2 regions of the Microbacterium sp. NPDC089698 genome follow, and region 1 is predicted to be linked to the other one. Evidence: predicted binding sites of a transcription regulator. Region 1 holds the regulator's gene; the other holds the start of a gene.
What was found. Region 1 encodes LexA, which represses DNA repair genes until DNA is damaged. Its sites were predicted from a motif close to TCGAACANNTGTTCGA; they were not measured.
Positions count from the first base shown of each region.

Region 1 (3,203 bases):
CGTCTCCCGTCCTGCGCCGATCACGGTCGCGTGGTCGGAGTACGCGCAGTCCCTCACCGCGAAGCCGATGAAGGGCATGCTGACCGGCCCGGTCACGATCCTCGCCTGGTCGTTCGTCCGCGACGACCAGCCGCTCGCCGAGACGGCCAACCAGGTCGCCCTGGCGCTGCGCGACGAGATCGCAGACCTCGAGGCCGCCGGGATCGCCGTCATTCAGGTCGACGAGCCGGCGCTGCGCGAGCTGCTGCCGCTCAAGAAGGCCGACCAGCCGGCGTACCTCGACTGGTCCGTCGCCTCGTTCCGCCTGTCCACGGCGGGTGCGGAGACGGCGACGCAGGTGCACACGCACCTCTGCTACTCGGAGTTCGGCGTCGTGATCGACGCGATCCGCGCGCTCGACGCCGACGTCACGTCGATCGAGGCTGCGCGCAGCCGCATGGAGGTCGTCACCGACATCGCCGCGGCCGGCTTCGACCACGGCATCGGCCCCGGCGTGTACGACATCCACTCGCCGCGCGTGCCCGACGCCTCCGAGGTCGAGGCGCTCCTGCGCCGTGCGGTCGAGGAGATCCCGACGCGCCAGCTCTGGGTCAACCCGGACTGCGGCCTGAAGACCCGCGGCTACGAGGAGACCAACGCCTCGCTGCGCAACATCGTGGAGGCCACCCGCCGCGTCCGCGAGGACGTGTCGGTCGCGGTCTGAGCGACCGCGCCGGACGCCGTCCTTCGTCGAGGCCCCCTCGCAGCACCGAGGCCCCCTCTCAGATCCGGATCTGAGAGGGGGCCTCGGTGCGCAGAGGGGGCCTCGACGTGGATGGAGCGGGGAGCGGGAAGGCGCGGATCAGACCGCCCGCAGCACCGCCACGACCTTGCCGAGCACCGTGGCGTCGTCGCCCAGGATCGGCTCGAAGGCGCTGTTGCGGGGGAGCAGCCACACGTGGCCGTCCCGGCGGCGGAACGTCTTGACCGTGGCCTCGCCGTCGAGCATGGCCGCGACGATCTCGCCGTTCTCGGCGGTGCCCTGCGAGCGCACGACCACCCAGTCGCCGTCGCAGATGGCCGCGTCGATCATCGACTCGCCCGAGACCTTGAGCATGAACAGGTCGCCCTTGCCGACCAGCTGGCGGGGGAGGGGGAAGATCTCCTCGACCTGCTGCTCCGCGGTGATCGGCACTCCGGCCGCGATCCGGCCCACGAGGGGCACGAGCGCGGCGTCGCCGACCGAGGGCGCGGCGTCGGCCGGGTTCTCCGTGGAGAGGCCTGGCAGGTCGATGAGGACCTCCATGGCGCGGGTCTTGCCGGCGTCGCGACGCAGGTAGCCGCTGAGCTCGAGCTGCCCGAGCTGATGCGTCACGCTGCTGAGGGACTTGAGGCCCACGGCGTCGCCGATCTCGCGCATGCTCGGCGGGTAGCCGTACCGGGCGATCGAGGTCTGGATGACCTCGAGGATCGCCATCTGCTTCGCACTGAGGCTCTTGCGGCGCCGCGTCCGCGGGGCCTCGGAGCCGAGGTTCGCACCGTCGCTCATGCCATCTCCTTCGTGTGCATCGGGCCCTCGCGGATCCGGGGAATCGGCATGGATTCGCGGGCGGCGATTCGAATGTCGGTGGTCCGTGATGGGGTCTTCGTATCGAAACCGTATCCGAGATCGGCGCGGAATCGATAGATCTGTTCGAGCGTGTCGGCGATTCATCGGAACCGATATTCGAAGAACGCTTGACAGATGTTCGAACTCGAAAGTAGTTTCGGTACGTAGGTTCGCCTCTCCAGAGGCCCGGATTCGAAGATCCTCCACAGAGGATCCCGATCCGGGGAGAGGCGGACCGACACAGACACTGAGGAGAAGCACCATGAGCAGCATCACCTTCGCCGGTCCGGTTCCCGCCACGCGACTGCGGATCACCGCACGCGGCCGGCGCGTGCTCGCCGCGCTGGTCGCGCTCCCGGTGGCTGCGGCGATCGCGTTCGCGGCGCTGAGCGGCGGATCCGCGCTCGCCTCCGGAGAGCAGACGACGGGCAACACCTTCACGACCATCACCGTCCAGCCCGGCGACACCCTGTGGTCGATCGCGGGCGAGGTGGCGCCGAACGCCGATCCGCGCGACGTCGTCGCCAAGATCTCCCAGCTGAACCTCGTCGACGGCGGGGTGATCGAGGTCGGCCAGCACCTGGCCATCCCCGCGGAGTACGGCGCGACCGGTCGTTGATCTCGTCATGCGGCGCGTACGCCACAGCTGGGCCGCCTAGCATGGCAGGGTGACTGCCTCGCTCGACGACTTACCCCTTCGCGACGACCTCCGCGGGCTGCGCCCCTACGGCGCCCCGCAGGCGCCGCTGCCCGTGGCGCTGAACGTGAACGAGAACACGCATCCGGTTCCCGAGCAGGTCGCGAGCGACATCCTCGACGACATCGCCGTCGCGCTGCGCGACGTCAACCGCTACCCGGACCGCGAGTTCACCGAGCTCAGGGAGGCGTTCGCCGGTTACCTCGGCCACGGCCTCGGGGCCGCGAACATCTGGGCGGGCAACGGGTCCAACGAGGTGCTCCAGCACATCCTGCAGGCCTTCGCCGGCCCCGGCCGCTCCGTGTTCGGGTTCGCGCCGACCTACTCGATGTACCCGCTGCTCGCGCAGGGCACCGGCGCGACCTGGATCGCCGGTACGCGCCACCCCGACTACGAGCTGACCGTCGACGAGGCGGTCGCGCAGGTCCGGGAGCACGATCCCGACGTGATCCTGCTGTGCGCACCGAACAACCCCACGGGCACGCCGCTGCCGCTCGATGTGATCGAGGCGGTCTACGAGGCCGCGCGCGGCATCGTGATCGTCGACGAGGCCTACCAGGAGTTCGCCCCGAAGGACTCGCCGAGCGCACTGACGCTGCTCGAGGGGCGGCCGCGGCTCGCCGTGTCCCGCACCATGAGCAAGGCCTTCGCCTTCGCCGGCGCGCGGGTCGGCTACCTCGCCGCGGATCCGGCGTTCATCGACGCGCTGCGTCTCGTGCGCCTTCCGTACCACCTGAGCGCGCTCACCCAGGCGGCGGCCATCGCGGCGCTGCGGAACGCTCCCGTCATGCTCGCGATGGTCGACGAGATCGTCGCGCAGCGCGATCGGATCTCCGCGACTCTCGAGGCGCTGGGATACGCACCGCACCCCTCGTGGTCGAACTTCGTGCTCTTCGGAGGGGTCTCCGATCCCGCGGC
Region 1 is NZ_JBIVHE010000007.1:266,004-269,206, forward strand. Features, by position in the region: gene metE (5-methyltetrahydropteroyltriglutamate--homocysteine S-methyltransferase) at 1-703, shown strand, start outside; gene lexA (transcriptional repressor LexA) at 842-1,528, opposite strand; gene ACIPY5_RS18170 (LysM peptidoglycan-binding domain-containing protein) at 1,851-2,207, shown strand; gene ACIPY5_RS18175 (histidinol-phosphate transaminase) at 2,257-3,203, shown strand, end outside.

Region 2 (3,203 bases), on a different contig from region 1:
TCGTGCTCCTGCTGCTCGGGGGCACGAACGGCCTGGCGCAGCCCGTGCTGCGCTGGGTCGCGGCAGGACTGTTCATCCTGGCCATCTCGACGGACTGGGTGGACGGCTATCTCGCCCGCAAGTACGACCTCGTCAGCGACTTCGGCAAGCTCTGGGACCCGATCGCCGACAAGCTGCTCACCGGAGCGGGCTTCATCGGCCTCGCGATCCTCGGCGAGGTGTGGTGGTGGCTGGTGCTCGTCATCCTGGTGCGCGAGTGGGGCATCACGGTGCACCGCTTCATGATCGTCAAGGAGCATGTCGTCGCTGCGGCATGGATGGGCAAGATCAAGACCACCGTGCAGGCCGTGGCGCTCTCCTGGGCACTGCTGCCGCTGCACGTCTGGATCGGGATGCCGGTGTGGTCGATCACGACCACGGTCCTGATGGTGATCGCGCTCATCCTGACGATTCTGAGCGGCATCGACTACGTGGTCGCGCAGGTGCGAGGCTCCCGCGCGGAGCGCGGCGCGGCCTCCTGATGTCCGCGGAGTCGTATCGCCTCGCGGCCGCCGTGCTCGATGCGCTGCGCGAGCGCGGGATGACGCTGGCCGTCGCGGAGTCGCTCACGGGCGGTGCGCTCTCGGCAGCGCTCGTGGAGATCCCCGGCGCCTCCGACGTGCTCAACGGAGCCGTGGTCGCCTACGCGACGCCGATCAAGGCCTCTGTGCTGGGAGTGGATCCGCTCCGTCTCGCGGAATACGGTCCCGTGGACCCGGAGGTCGCGCGGCAGATGGCCGCGGGCGCCCGTCATGCTCTGGCCGTGGACGGTCGCCCGGCGGCGGTCGGCGTCGCCACGACCGGCGTCGCCGGTCCCACCCCGCAGGGCGGGCAGCCGGTCGGCAGAGTGCACATCGGGGTGAGCGTCGCGGAGCGGTCGTTCAGCCGCGCGTTCCTGTTCGACGGCGACCGCTCGGCCATCCGGTCCGCCGCGGTCGTGGCGGCTCTCGCCCTGGTCTTCGAGGCGGTGACGGGCGGGGAGATCGACCCCGGCGCGCCCGGGTCCGATGAGCGGGAATAGAGTGCTTCTCGACGAAGTTGAGTCGGGTGTGCTCACATTCAATGCACAGGACGAAATACTAGTGTCGATCCCGAGAGGTCGGGTTAGACTGACCATCCGATCCGGCGCTTGGGGCCGGGCGATGGGGGAGAGGAGGTCCCGATGATTCTCGTACGACAGGAGATCGGTGACGTGCTGCGGGACTTCCGTCTGCAGAAGGGCCGCACGCTCCGCCAGGTCGCCGGCAAGGCGTCTGTCGCGCTCGGGTACCTCAGCGAGGTCGAGCGCGGACAGAAGGAGGCATCCAGCGAGATCCTCGCCTCGGTCGCCGAGGCGCTCGACGTCCCCATCTCGACCATCATGCGCGAGGTCGGCGATCGGATCGCCGTCCTCGAGGGCATGCAGGTCATCCCTGACGTCGTTCCCGACGAGCTCGTGGCCTCGGTCGAGTCCGAGCTGTCGCTGCGCTGACGGGATGCGGCGCAGCGAGTTCCTCCGTGCGGTCGATGCGGAGTTCGGGGCGCGCGGCGGTTCCCTCGTCGCGGACCTCGTCCTGAGCGCTGTCGGCGGGCGCACGGCCGCGCAGGCGATGGAGGCCGGCGTGCCGCCGCGGGACGTGTGGTTGGCGCTGTGCGCCGAGACGGACGTGCCCGAATCGCATCGCTACGGCGCGGGCCGGCTGGAGCCCCGGCGGCGCTGAATCCGGCCGGAGCCGATCGCGCGGTGTTCGATCGGATCATCCTTCCCTTCGGCGTGTCGTCGAAGACATGTTCGAGATGCGCGTATCGTCCTGCACAGATGATTTCGTGGTCGGGATCTGCACGACTTGCGGGAACGCCGGCTGAATGTCGGAGGCCCCGCCTAGCGTGTTCGACATGACCACGAGGTCATACGCCTTGTCGGAGAGCTCGCCCCAGCCGGGGCAGCCGCGACAGCCTACAGGCGGCAGTTCACGAGCACGAAGGAGCACGTCATGCCCTCTCCCGCAGACCGCGAGAAGTCCCTCGAGACCGCACTCGCCCAGATCGACAAGCAGTTCGGAAAGGGCTCGGTCATGCGCCTGGGCAGCGACGAGCGTGCTCCTGTCGCCGTCATCCCCACCGGATCCATCGCGCTCGACGTCGCACTCGGCGTCGGAGGACTGCCGCGCGGCCGCATCGTCGAGATCTACGGCCCGGAGTCCTCGGGTAAGACCACGCTGACCCTGCACGCGATCGCGAATGCGCAGCGCGCCGGCGGCATCGCCGCCTTCGTCGACGCGGAGCACGCCCTCGACCCCGAGTACGCCAAGAAGCTCGGCGTCGACATCGACGCGCTGCTCGTGTCGCAGCCCGACACCGGTGAGCAGGCGCTCGAGATTGCCGACATGCTCGTCCGCTCCGGTGCCATCGACCTCATCGTCATCGACTCCGTGGCCGCTCTCGTGCCGCGCGCGGAGATCGAGGGCGAGATGGGCGACTCGCACGTCGGTCTCCAGGCGCGACTGATGTCGCAGGCGCTGCGCAAGCTCACAGGTGGCCTGAACCAGACCAACACGACGATGATCTTCATCAACCAGCTGCGTGAGAAGATCGGCGTGTTCTTCGGCTCGCCGGAGACCACCGCCGGCGGTAAGGCGCTGAAGTTCTACGCGTCGGTCCGCCTCGACATCCGTCGTATCGAGACGCTGAAGGACGGCACGGAGGCGGTCGGAAACCGCACCAGGGTCAAGGTCGTGAAGAACAAGATGGCACCGCCGTTCAAGCAGGCCGAGTTCGACATCCTCTACGGTGTCGGCATCTCCCGCGAGGGCAGCCTCATCGACTTCGGTGTCGACCACGGCATCGTGAAGAAGTCGGGCGCCTGGTACACCTACGACGGCGACCAGCTCGGCCAGGGCAAGGAGAACGCGCGCAACTTCCTGCTCAAGAACCCCGACATCGCGGAGACGATCGAGACGCAGATCAAGCAGAAGCTCGGCATCGGCGGTGCCGCGGCTCCTGCGGCGGCGGCCGACGAGCTCGCGCAGCGGCGTCCGGCCTGACCCGTGCTGCGATGACGCTCAGCGACGGAGTGGGCCGTGAGCGATGAGAGGGGCGGGGCATCGTCCGAGGACGATCGCCTCGCCCCCGTGATCCCGCTGTTCGGAGGGCGCGGCGCGAACGCCGACGGCGAGCGGCCGCGC
Region 2 is NZ_JBIVHE010000001.1:776,554-779,756, reverse strand. Features, by position in the region: gene pgsA (CDP-diacylglycerol--glycerol-3-phosphate 3-phosphatidyltransferase) at 1-521, shown strand, start outside; gene ACIPY5_RS03745 (CinA family protein) at 521-1,060, shown strand; gene ACIPY5_RS03740 (helix-turn-helix domain-containing protein) at 1,202-1,510, shown strand; gene ACIPY5_RS03735 (DUF3046 domain-containing protein) at 1,515-1,739, shown strand; gene recA (recombinase RecA) at 2,013-3,062, shown strand; gene ACIPY5_RS03725 (regulatory protein RecX) at 3,099-3,203, shown strand, end outside.
Region 2: the regulator LexA is predicted to act here: its motif matches at 1,799-1,814, upstream of recA (recombinase RecA).